DNA from 3 places in the Paenibacillus sp. y28 genome. Region 2 is predicted to be linked to each of the others. Evidence: riboswitches for the same ligand, from Rfam matches in the RefSeq annotation. Region 2 holds a riboswitch; each other region holds the start of a gene.
What was found. Region 2 has a riboswitch for cyclic di-AMP ahead of WBG83_RS14430 (HAD family hydrolase). Riboswitches for the same ligand answer to the same signal wherever they lie in the genome.

Region 1 (4,246 bases), on a different contig from region 2:
GATGGCTTTACCGGATTTGTAACCCAGAAAAGCATCGGCGAAGCCGAATGGCTGATTCCGAAATCGGCCGAGAAGCAGGCGCCGCACTCGCTCAGGCTGCTGGATTTCTTTTATGACCCGGCTAATGAAGAGTTTGTGCTGTTCGGGCTGGAAGGGCTGCAGCATGAGGTTGTCGGCGGCAAGAAGAAGCTGCTGCCCCAGACGGACGATAAGCCGCTGGCGCTGGGGATGCTGAACTATACGACGAAGGAATCGATGGATAAGCGGATTGAACAGCTGTATTCCGAAGCGGATGCCCGGATGGTGAAGGATATATTCGCCGTAGGGATGAAGGATGCCCGCAGAATTGCCGGAGACGGCATGCCGAGCTCGGTGTACGAGGGATACCCGGACATTCAGTCGCACAAGCTGTACCAGGAATATTTGACCAAGATTGTAATTGGGGAGTGGCCGATCGACAAGTTCGACGAGTATGTGGACAAATGGAAAAAATCAGGCGGCGACGCCGTAACCAAACGGGTTCAGGACTGGTACGGCAAAGTGCAGGGCAATAATCAGCAAAAATAACAGGACACGGCCATGCCGCGAGGAAAACGCGGGCATGGCCGTCCTTATGAGGGAAGCTGCTTTCAATGAATCAGCAAACGCTGTCTGCATGTCATCATCCGGTTATCCGGTTATCCGGGAATGCTCCGCGACCGGCCTCAAATCTTCCAGCTCGTTGACGGAGACGATGTCCGCACGTTTTTTGTGCGGCTTGCTCCAATACTGCTCGCTGCCCGGCAGATCATCGAACCATGCCGCTGTTTTTGGACAATCCAGCACCATGAATTTGCCGTAATCGCCATCGCGGGACTGGTGGTACTTCAGGTACGCTTTGCCGTCCTCGATGGCGAGAATTTCGATTTTGCCGGACGTATGGCTCATCGAGAGACGAATACGCTTGCCGAGCCCGGAGGTCAGGGCTTTGGCTTCTTCGGTGATGCGGTATGCCTGCTCCAGCGGCAGAACGAAATCGCAATTCCCGGCGACCGGTCGGTTAATGAAGAAGTAGTACGGGGTTACGCCCGCCGTTGACAGCTTATCCAGCAGCTCGCCAAGAACGGCGGGATCATCATTGATGCCCTTCAGAATCGGCGTCTGATTTACGACGACGGCGCCGGCCTGATGCAGCGCCTCGAAGGCGCGCCGGGCTTCGGCGGTAATTTCCCGCGGATGGTTAATATGAGCCATGATGTAGATGCGCTTCTCTGCCGTGGAGAACTCGGAAATCGTCTGAAGCAGCGCTTCATCCTCATAGATGCGCATCGGATTAAATACAGGCAGCTTGGAGCCGAAGCGGATGATGTTAACATGCTCCAATTGGCGCAGCCGCTCCAGAATGGCGCGTATCTTCGGTGTGCCGAGAATGAGGCTGTCGCCGCCGGTCAAGAGCACGTTGCTGATTTCCTTGTGACGGCTAATATAGTCCAGACCCGGCTCCATATCCGGCACGGCCTCCTTCACATCGTTGCGGAACAGGCGCTTGCGGAAGCAGTAGCGGCAGTACGCGCCGCAAACCTCCGAGACGATGAGCAGCGCGGTGGTCCGGTATTTGTGCTGACAGCCGGGCACGACATAGTTTGTATCCTCGTCCGAAGCGTCCCAGCGGCCGTATTCCAGCAGCTCGCCCTTGTTCGGAATAACGAGCTTGCGAATCGGATCGTCCGGGTCGTCCCAGTGAATAAGGTTCAAGTAATAGTCGTTGACGCGGAATACGAATTTGTCCGTAATTTGCATCAGCTGCTTCCGTTCTTCACTCGGAATAGCTGTAATTTTACCAATATCCGTGATGTACTTTGGCTGCGGCATTATGCATTCCTCCTCATGGGTTCATTCGTACGCGTGAGCGCCGTCAGATACGGATGCGGGGTGTGCGGAACCGGCACTTCTCAACCTCCTTTTCTTCAAAAATACAGCGAATGGCAAAGAGCCCCCACACGCAGGGCTATCGCCACCTCTGCCAGCAAGGGCCAAAAAAAGCACAAAAAGACCCTATACGGGTCAATCATTGCAGACTCCTTCAATTGACCCATCTCCTGCTGACGAGGTTAGCTGACGGACTCGGGAAAGATGGTTCCCTACGGTGCCTGGAAGAGCACTCGATTCGCCCCAAAAACATTGGTTCCCCCGCTTTCCGGAGCAAGGCCGGAAATTAAGCGTAGTGTTAGTGTAGCGGAGTGTACCTGAGAAGTCAATGAAATATTTTGAAAATTAAAACATTTGGCTGCGGTCAGCCGGGAAGCGGCGGCGGGCTCTAGGCCGAACGGAGGTAGCGGCTTTATCCCATTCGGGATATAATCGAACTACACAGGCTGAACAAAGGGAATCCCGAGAAACACCGGAACGGCAATAGCGGATAAGCCTTCGTTCAGCTTGCTTCGGAACCCGGCAGAAGACTGGAACAGGAGGAACAGTGAAGGAATGACAGCCATCTTAAACAATGATTGGGCGCCGCTGCTCAATGCGGAGTTCTCCAAGCCTTATTACATCAAGCTGCGTGAGTTTTTGAAAAAAGAGTACGGGAGCGGTCCCATCCACCCGGACATGTATGATATTTATTCCGCTCTTCACTTAACCCCCTATGAGGATGTCAAGGTCGTTATTCTCGGACAAGACCCGTATCATGGCCCGGGCCAGGCGCATGGGCTGAGCTTCTCCGTGAAGCCCGGTGTGGATATTCCGCCCTCGCTGCGCAACATGTACAAGGAGCTGCAGCAGGATCTCGGCTGCACAATACCGAACCATGGCTACCTGGTGCATTGGGCCAAGCAGGGCGTGCTGCTGCTGAATACAGTCCTGACGGTCCGTTCCGGCCAGGCGAATTCGCATAAGGGCAAGGGCTGGGAAATGTTCACCAATGAGATTATTGCGTGCCTGAACCGGCGGGCCAAGCCGATTGTGTTTATTTTATGGGGCAATCATGCGCTGCAGAAGCGGGAGCTCATTGATGCCGGCCGCCATTTTATTATTTCTTCCGTTCACCCGAGCCCGCTGTCGGCCAGCAGAGGCTTTTTCGGCAGCCGCCCGTATTCAAGGGCAAATGCCTATCTGCAGGAAATCGGCAGCGAGCCGATCGACTGGCAAATTCCTGATTTGCCGCAGGTATGATGCTTGGATTGGAAAATGATGGACTTTCCGGAGGCTGTAAAGCCTTGACGGGCACAGCCATGCAATGAATATTGGCCCGGCTCCAGTGAATGACCCGGAACGGCAGTCCTGCAGCGATGAAGCTTCGGGACGGCCGTTTTCCAATTTTATCTCCCGTCCTGAGAGAATACATTGATTTAGCGCATCTGTTTCTGGAAATAATATCGGTTGAACATTCGAGGGAACACGATATAATATGAATAGGTAAACCGCTTTACCTTTGACTTGGCCTGCTGGGTCGGCAAGCTATCTATGAGGAGCAACGATGCGCATGAAAAAAACATGGTATAACCGTCTGCTGCTGTCCTACTTCCCGGTTCTACTCATTACTGTAAGCGTTATCATTTTTATATTTGTGTCCATGATGAGCGAGGTTTCCATCAAGGAAACCGAGAAGGCGAACCGGATTTTTTCCAGCTATGTCATTCATTCGATGGAAACGTCGTTGAAGGGCATTGAACGGATGGTGCTTGATGCGATTGTCAGCGACGAAGCGTTTTACAGCTTTTTTGTCCGGAATCAGCAGTCTGAGTCCGGGCTGATTTACTATGAGATTTCCAAGGAAATCCGCAAGATGATGAATGATAATCCGTTGATTCAATCGATCTACCTGTACCGGGCTGAGGACGGCTTGGTGCTGACGACCAATATGATGGAGAAGCTGGACAATTTCCCTGATAAAGCCTTTGTAGAGCAGTCAGTTCGGCAGCAGCAGATGGGCTGGTCCGCCATCCGGACCTATACCGATTTCAGCCTGCAGCCCGGCGAGGAGGTCATTTCGCTTAGCAAAAAAGCGCTGCTTCCCTTCGGCAATCAGGGACTGATTGTCGTCAATGTCCGGGTGGGAATGCTGCTGCACATTGTAGATGAGATGCTGAACCGGGACATCACCTTTATCGATATTTGGAGCGGCGGAAATCGGGTGTATCCGGTTGAGCTTATAAATTCCGAATCAGGTTCGGAGGAACAGGGGAAAATCATTACCAGGGCCCATTCGGATTATATTGGCTGGGACTTCGTCAGCGGGATGAAATCAAGCAGTATGTTCGGATGGGTT
Region 2 (4,246 bases):
GAGCCCGGATCGGGCGATTTGCCGCTTGTATCCATTATCGTGGCGGCAAAGGAGGAGGAATCGTCCATTGCCGAGACGGTGCGGCGGCTGGAAGCGCAGTCGTATCCGAAAATCGAGATTATCGCGGTTAATGACCGTTCGACGGATACGACCGGACTAAAGCTGAACGAGCTCAAAAAATGGACGGAGCAGAAGGAATCTACCGGGCTGCGGATGCGAATTATTCATATCACGTCACTGCCCAAAGGCTGGATCGGCAAAAATCACGCCTTGTATCAAGGCTATCTGCAAGCCAAAGGAAAGTATCTGCTGTTTGCCGACGCGGATGTCAACCTTCAGCCGGATGCGATTCGCGACGCTGTTGCATATATGCAGCAGCATGAGACGGACCATCTAACCCTGGCCCCGACCATCAAGACAGGAGATTGGATGCTGAAGCAATTTGTGTCGTTTTTCTTCTTTACGTTTTTTATGTTTTTCCGTCCGTGGCGGGCCAACCGGGACAAGCAGCGCCGCTTCGGCATCGGCATCGGCGCCTTTAATTTAATCCGCCGTGATGCCTATGAGCGGATTGGCACACACCGGGCCTTCGCTATGCGTCCGGACGATGATCTCCAGCTCGGCATGCAGGTGAAGCGCAGCGGGCTGCGGCAGCGGTTCCTGCTCGGGCTTGACAGCGCCGAGGTCGAATGGTATCCGAATATCAGCAAGGCGATTACAGGCCTGGAGAAAAATTTGTTCTCCGGCTTCGATTACCGGCTCGGTTATGCACTGCTGGGCATCCTTTTGCAGCTGCTCTTTTTCGTTTTTCCTTTCGCCGGCATCTGGATCGCATATTGGTTCGGAGGACCTTGGGTATCTGCCGCGTATTTGGCCAGCATCGCAATCATGCTTAGTTTATATGCCGTCTTTATCCGCAAGCTTTCCCGCAGCTCCGGCATCGAAGCGCCGTTCTTGCCGCTGGCCGCGCTGGTGATGGCATATACGTTTATCCGGGCGGTGTTCCTGACCCTGCGCAGGGGCGGCATTACCTGGAGAGGGACGTTTTATTCGCTGGAGGAGCTGAAATTTCTAAGCAAAAAATGGTAAGTGCAGAGTACAGGCCCTTCTCCGCAGCGGAGGATGGCCTGTTCTGTTTGACGGCCGAACGGCCGCTGCCCTGCAAGGAACCGAGCCGCTGGAGCTTCCTCGCTACGCATCCTGTCATTCCAGGCATCATCCCCCCGGCTGTCGCATAACCCTTGTTAAAAGTGCGGGAAAGCAGATGTAATATACCATCACAAATTTTGATACAAAACTTGACTTTTCTGAACATTCGATTTATTATAACCATACGCTTAGTTTCCGGCTGCCATACCGGAAAGCGGGGGAACCAGTTTTTTTGGGGCGAAGCATTTATTGATTTGAATGCAGGGTACCATCTACCCGAGTCCGTCAGCTAACCTCGTCAGCAGAAGATGGGTCGTTTCTTTGCTTTTACATTTAAAGTAGAGTCTGGGCCCTAACCAGGGGTCTTTTTTGCGTTTATGGACCCTTGCCGGAACTGGCCGCTGCCCCCGCGCCTCACTGCTTCACTTTGGCCTGCGAAAACCAATCCGTGAAGGGAGACGGGAAATATGTTGAAAGCCATTATTTTTGATTTTGACGGAACGATTATCGACACTGAAACGGCGTGGTACGTTGCCTTTCGGGACGCCTACAAGACGTACGACGTCGATTTGACACTGGAGATGTACTCGCAGTGTATCGGAACGAGCCTGCACACCTTTAATCCCTACGAGTATTTAATCACCGAATTAAACCTGCCGATTGACCGGGAACAATTCAAATCATTTATTCACAAGCAGCACGATCTTCTGATGGAGAAAGAACAAATCCGGCCGGGAATACGCAGCTATCTCGATCAGGCTAAAGCCGCCGGACTCAAGATCGGTCTGGCCTCCAGCTCCTCCAGAGCCTGGGTGGACAAATACTTAGCACAGCTGGATCTTGACCGCTATTTTGATTGCATTCGTACTGCAGATAACGTCCAGCGTGTGAAGCCGGACCCCGAATTGTATCTCCAAGCCCTCCAATGCCTCGGTGTTGACGCAAATGAAGCCATCGCCGTCGAAGACTCTCCCAATGGAGCCAAAGCCGCCGAAGCCGCCGGAATGGACTGCATTATTATTCCGAACGGAATTACAAAGCACCTTCCTTTCGGTAAATCGCGCTTTCGTCTTGACGCCTTAAGCGATCTGGATTTCGAGATGATGCTGGAAACCGCCGCCGGCCGGTAAAGCATCCGTTCATCGGTCCGCCGCTCCTAAGGACATGATAACGTTCAGGAGCCGGATTCGATCTGTGTTCATAGGCAGGAGAATGAGCTTTTCAAATCCAACGGAGAGCAGGCCGATATTCTTATAAAAAACAGCCGATTGAAATCAGGATTGATCTTGGATTTATTTTCAGAATATTCAGATAAATATATCAAACGGTGCACATAAGGAGTGGAATTGCAATCCGAGAGGAGAGATGACCATTGAACCCTTTATTTAAAGAACAAACTCCGAGAAAAGCTGTACACTTCGGGGCGGGAAACATCGGCAGGGGCTTTATCGGGCTGATGCTGTCCCGTTCCGGATACGAGGTTTGTTTTGTAGCCCGGAATAAAGAGCAAGTGGCGCTCCTGCAGCAGGAACAACAATATACCGTCACCCTGGCGAATGAAGCCGAAGATACCGCCATTGTCAAAAATATAACCGCCGTCCACGTTCAAAACGATGAAGCTCTCATGGAGAACATCGCCACAGCCGATTTAATTACGACTGCGGTCGGCACAGCCTCCCTGCCCCATATCGCTGAGGCTATCGCGCAGGGCATTGAACGGCGCCTGGAAGAAAATGTGCGCCCCCTGCATGTCATTGCATGCGAGAACGCGGTCGGCGGCAGCTCGCAGCTTAAAAAATGGGTATATACGTATTTGAAGCCGGAAACACATGCGGCGGCAGAGCGCTATGTCTCGTTTCCGAATACCAGTGTAGACCGGATTGTTCCGGTTCAGCCGCCGGGCGATCCGCTGACGGTTAAGGTCGAGCCGTTCTACGAGTGGATTATTCACCGGGCGGAGCTGAAAAAGGGCTTCCAGGAAATCAAAGGCGTGCGGTACGTGGACTCGCTTGAGCCGTTCGTGGAGCGGAAGCTGTTCACCGTCAATACCGGGCATTGCACTGCTGCGTACTACGGTTATCTGGCGGGGTACCAGACCATTCAACAAGCAATGAAGGATGCGCGAATTCGGGAAAAGGTCCGGCAAGTGCTGCACGAAACGGGCAGTCTGCTGGTTCATAAATATGAGTTGGATGAACAGGAGCATACCCAGTACATTCATAAAACGCTAGAGCGGTTTGCAAATCCCGGCTTAACCGACAAAATCGTCCGGGTCGGCCGCTCCCCGCTCCGCAAGCTGTCCATGAATGACCGCCTGGTTCGTCCTGCCCTTCAAGCCTGCAGATACGGTATAGAGGCGCCTCATCTGGCTTCGGCCATCGCGGCGGCCCTGCTGTTCGATTACGCCAAGGACCCGGAGGCCGTCAAGCTGCAGGCATTTCTCCGTCAGGAAGGCATCGGCCCCTTTATCACCCGCCATATGGGCATCCCTGAAGTATACCGCCTGCATAGGCAGATTACCGCCGGCTACGATAATTTAAGGCAGCGGCGGCCCCTGATCGGCACCATGTAACCGCCCGCGATCCATCCGGACTATATCCACTCATGCAGCAATTCCCCGTACATACAAGCGGGCTTGGATGAGCTGCTTTGGTTTCCGTGGAGCTATTTCCCATCTAGCTGGCCCCTGTAATGCGACGCCACACGGCGCCCTTCAAGCGGGCATACACTGCGGCCCCGCAACAAATACACCTCCCGCTCCGGCAAGCCTATTACGGCCTTCCGGGACGGGAGGTGTTTCCATTCAATATGAACTTAGCTTGCCGTTTGAACGGCTTTCTCTTCCATGTGCTTCATCCGAGCGAATGGCCTGGCCTGAGGCTGCTCATTATCTGATCAGCCTCAGGCATACACCCTATGTAATCTGAACCCAGCTCCAAGACCGGCTAATCGGCTGGCCCAGGTTATGCCTTACGCAAGCTGCGGAGCTCGTCGCAGAGCGCCTCGATTTCGCTGATGCTGAATTGGCTTCGGCTCATGACATGGTTGTGAATGTCCTTGATGTCTTCAAAGCGGCTCTCATCCAATGTTTCGGCTT
Region 3 (4,246 bases), on a different contig from region 2:
GTGCTACAATCAACCGCAGCGAGCTGACAGACTAAGGAGGTATGATACCACATGAAGAAGCAACGCTGGATGACGCTGTTGATGGCACTGCTGATGCTGTGGGGTGTTTCAGCAACCGCCGTCAATGCTGCCGCGCCTGCGACATTGCGTTACGGAGATTCCGGACCGGATGTGCCCGATTTGCAATACAGGCTGAAAACCCTGGGCTATTTCAACACGAATGTTACCTCGTTCTACGGCCCGGTAACATTCGAGGCCGTGAAGCAATTTCAATCCGATTACGGGTTAACCAACGACGGTGTCACAGGCCCAACGACCTGGAATATTCTCAAAAAGGTTTCCGTTAATCAGCATGAACTTGATTTGCTCGCCCGCATCATTTACGCTGAAGCCCGAGGAGAGTCGTATGAGGGTCAGGTAGCGGTAGGAGCCGTGGTAATGAACCGCTTGGCAGCCTTATCGTTCCCGAATACGATTCAGGGGATTATTGAACAGCCCGGCGCATTTACAGCCGTGGATGACGGCCAGTACCGCCTGAAGCCGGATGAAACCGCCTATCGCGCGGCATTGGATGCCGTAAGAGGCTACGATCCGTCCAAAGGGGCATTGTACTATTTCAATCCGAAAACCGCGACGTCGTCCTGGATATGGTCCCGTGAACAGATTGTGCAAATCGGCAACCATATTTTTGCCGTTTAACAACGGAAAGGCATGTAAAAAAGAGCGCTGCGGCGCTCTTTTTTTTCTGAAAGAAAGGGGCTGCTGGTTCTGGCAGGCATAGCTTTTGCAGCGAAGCAGCGCTCGGTCCGAACAGAGCTTCAGGGCAGCCGAGCTGTTAGATTCCATTGGCCTTTCGTCCTTCTTTTCCGCTTTTATCAAAATCAAGCAAATCGGGGATAATACCCGATAACGAAACAAAACAAACTTTTTTGTGCGTGAAATGAGCTCTGCATTCGCAAATTTGTATCCAAATGACGATTAACGCGGCTTTACGGATCCACCCGGCATCCCTTATGATTAGCTCTTGTAAACACCGGATTTTGAACAGAGCTGAATTTTCGTTATGAAAAACGGGGGAACCAACCGGCGGCGTCAAAGCCGCTAATGGGGTGAATCGGCCAATGCCGCAAGGCATGGTCGTAGGGCAGCCACAGCCCGAATCCGACAGCTAACCTCGTAAGCGTAAAGTGGGATATGAACACATGCGGGCAAGCATGCGGATCAATATCCGCATGTTTTTTTATTGCCGTTTATCTGGTGCGAAGAAAGCGGGGATGGCATTGCCATGGTTAACAAATTAAAACGATTCCTGATCGGCCGGCCGATGAAATCAACGGAGCTGGAGGGGGAAAAGCTCAGCAAGCTGAAGGCGCTCGCGGTGCTCTCCTCAGATGCCCTATCATCCGTCGCCTACGGGACAGAGCAGATTCTGATTGTGCTCATGGCGGCCGGATTTGCCGCGGTGTGGTATTCCATCCCCATCTCGATTGCCGTGCTGGGCCTGCTCACCATTCTGGTGCTGTCTTACCGGCAAACGATTTTCTCCTACCCCTCGGGCGGGGGAGCTTATATCGTAGCCAAGGACAATCTGGGCACCTCAACCGGGTTAATCGCCGGCGGCTCGCTCCTGGTAGATTATATTCTCACGGTAGCGGTCAGCTCTTCGGCCGGAACGGATGCGATTACCTCCGCGTTCCCCGAGCTGCACGACCACCGTGTGCTCATCGCGCTGGTGATGATCATGTTCTTGACCCTTATGAACCTGCGCGGGATCACAGAGTCGGCTTCTTTTCTGGCGATTCCGGTTTATTTGTTCGTCCTTTCGATTTTCGTGCTGATTATAAGCGGAACGATGAAATACGCGCTGGGCGGGGGACATGCGGAGGTGCCGGAGCTGGGGGCTGCAGTATCGAACATCAGCCTGTTTCTGCTGCTGAAGGCGTTCAGCTCCGGCTGCTCCGCTCTGACCGGCGTAGAGGCGGTATCGAACGCGATTCCGAACTTCAGGCAGCCCGCCGAGCGTAATGCAGCCAAGACCCTTCTGATGATGGGATTAATTCTTGGAATCATGTTTATCGGAATCAGCCTGCTGGCTTATTGGTACGGGATCACTCCGCAAATGAAGGAGACGGTCGTTTCTCAAATCGCTGAGGCGACCTTCGGACGAGGCCTTATCTATTACTGGATACAGGGCGTGACGGCGTTAATTTTATTTCTGGCCGCCAACACGGCTTACTCCGCGTTTCCGCTGCTGGCGTATATGCTGGCAAAGGATAAATTTATGCCGAATATGTTTATGGCCCGGGGGGACCGGCTCGGCTTCTCCAACGGCATTATTTTTCTTGGTGTGCTGTCCGCGCTGCTCGTGATCGTATTTGACGGGCATACGGAAAACCTGATTCCGCTCTATGCGGTGGGCGTGTTTATTCCGTTTACGTTGTCCCAGCTTGGTATGATGGTGCGTTGGCTGAAGCATAAACCGTCCGGCTGGATCGGGCGTTTTGCGGTGAATACGGTAGGGATGCTCACCACCTTGACCATTACGCTCATTTTTATTTTTACCAAGTTTAGTCAGGTGTGGATGGTGTTTATTTTCCTGCCGCTGGTCATCTTCCTATTTCACCGGATTCGCTCTCATTACCGCAACACGGCCGATCAGCTGCGAATCGATTTGGCGAAGGATAAGCCGGTCATTAAAGGCAGTACCATTGTAGTGCCGGTGGCCGGCATAACCCGTGTGGTGCTCCATTCCATCAGCTACGCGCGATCGCTCACGGACAATGTTGTGGCTGTTTATGTGGGCTTCGACGAGGAGGATATCCGCAAGATGGAGCAGCGCTGGGAGGAGTGGAACCCCGGTGTACGGCTCATTACCTTACGTTCCCGCTACCGCAGTATTCTGCGCCCGCTCTATAAGTTTATTGAAACGGTAGAGTGGAAAACAGCCGAAACGGATCATATTACAATTCTGATTCCGCAGTTTATTACCCGGTACTGGTGGCAAAATATTCTGCACAACCAGACGAGCTTGCTCATTCGGGCCTACTTGTTTGCTCATAAGGATATCGTTATCGCGACGGTGCCTTTTCATATGAATAAATAATGGCACGAAGGCGCAGAGGGAAACCAATCAGACTGCAGCCAGCTCGTCCGGCTGGTGAATGCGAAGCATAATTTCAACGGTGGTGCCTCGATTCACTTCACTGGAAATAGTCAGGGTGCCCTGATGGGCCTCAATAATCCGGTAGCAAACCATTAAACCAAGCCCGGTTCCTGCAGATTTCGTGGAAAAAAACGGCTCGCCGAGCCGGTTCAAATGCTCCTGAGGGATGCCGGGGCCGTTATCTTCAATACGAATACAGACATGGCCCCGGGGATGAGGCTCGAAGCTAATGCGGATGTCTCCGCCGCCGCTCATGGCCTCGATCGCATTTTTCAACAGATTCAGGAACACCTGCTTGATTTGATTCTCATCACAGACCACCTTCGGCACCTCGATTTCCCACTGGCTATGAATGGATACATTGTTCAAAATGGCTTGCGTGTCCACAAGGAGCAGTATGCCTCTCATAATGTGGCGAATGTCATGATCAGCCAGCTGCAGCAGCTGCTGGGGCTTGGAGAGAAGCATAAATTCGCTGACAATATAATTGATGCGATCCAGCTCGCTCATCATAATCTCGTAATACAGCTTGTTCCCATCTCCGCTTGAGCGCAGCATCTGGGTGAAGCCCTTTAAAGCGGTCAACGGATTGCGGATCTCATGCGCCACACCGGCTGCAAGCTGGCCGACAACCGACAGCTTCTCCGAACGCCGGATAAGCTCCTCCGATACCTTCCGTTCCGTTACATCGAGCAGGGTGCCCGAAATAGCCCGCTGGCCTTGGAAAACGATCGGCGCCATCTGAATTTCGAGGTGTACCAGGTCGCCATTGGCTTTATGGCCGGAATAATAGCGCCGCTGGCTGTGCTCGCCCTCGCTGCCGAGCAGGCGGAGCTCTTCGGAGAAGGCCGCGCGCTCCTCCGGGATAATCGAATGGAGCAGAGGCTGGCCAAGAAGCGCATTCCGGCTGGTGGCAAAAATATCGACCAGGCACTGATTGACGTAAATCAACCGGCCGTCCTGCTCCATAAATACGCCGACCTGCGAGCTTTCCACCAAGCTGCGGTATTTCCGATCAGCCTCATACAGCTCCTTTTGCGTTGCTTCATGCTCGTAAATACTGAGAAACAGCCGCAGCACCAG

Region 1: another riboswitch for cyclic di-AMP. It lies ahead of WBG83_RS06750 (KamA family radical SAM protein); the one in region 2 lies ahead of WBG83_RS14430 (HAD family hydrolase).
Region 3: another riboswitch for cyclic di-AMP. It lies ahead of WBG83_RS00855 (APC family permease); the one in region 2 lies ahead of WBG83_RS14430 (HAD family hydrolase).

Annotation. Positions count from the first base shown of each region.
Region 1 covers NZ_JBBBNV010000005.1:78,511-82,756, forward strand. Annotated here, with positions in the region: gene WBG83_RS06745 (ABC transporter substrate-binding protein) at 1-567, shown strand, start outside; gene WBG83_RS06750 (KamA family radical SAM protein) at 670-1,851, opposite strand; cyclic di-AMP (ydaO/yuaA leader) riboswitch at 2,064-2,211, opposite strand; gene WBG83_RS06755 (uracil-DNA glycosylase) at 2,464-3,150, shown strand; gene WBG83_RS06760 (helix-turn-helix domain-containing protein) at 3,461-4,246, shown strand, end outside.
Region 2 covers NZ_JBBBNV010000017.1:45,048-49,293, reverse strand. Annotated here, with positions in the region: gene WBG83_RS14435 (glycosyltransferase) at 1-1,089, shown strand, start outside; cyclic di-AMP (ydaO/yuaA leader) riboswitch at 1,325-1,466, shown strand; gene WBG83_RS14430 (HAD family hydrolase) at 1,617-2,279, shown strand; gene WBG83_RS14425 (mannitol-1-phosphate 5-dehydrogenase) at 2,522-3,721, shown strand; gene WBG83_RS14420 (DUF1128 domain-containing protein) at 4,113-4,246, opposite strand, start outside.
Region 3 covers NZ_JBBBNV010000001.1:197,324-201,569, reverse strand. Annotated here, with positions in the region: gene sleB (spore cortex-lytic enzyme) at 52-699, shown strand; cyclic di-AMP (ydaO/yuaA leader) riboswitch at 1,039-1,197, shown strand; gene WBG83_RS00855 (APC family permease) at 1,286-3,103, shown strand; gene WBG83_RS00850 (ATP-binding protein) at 3,131-4,246, opposite strand, start outside.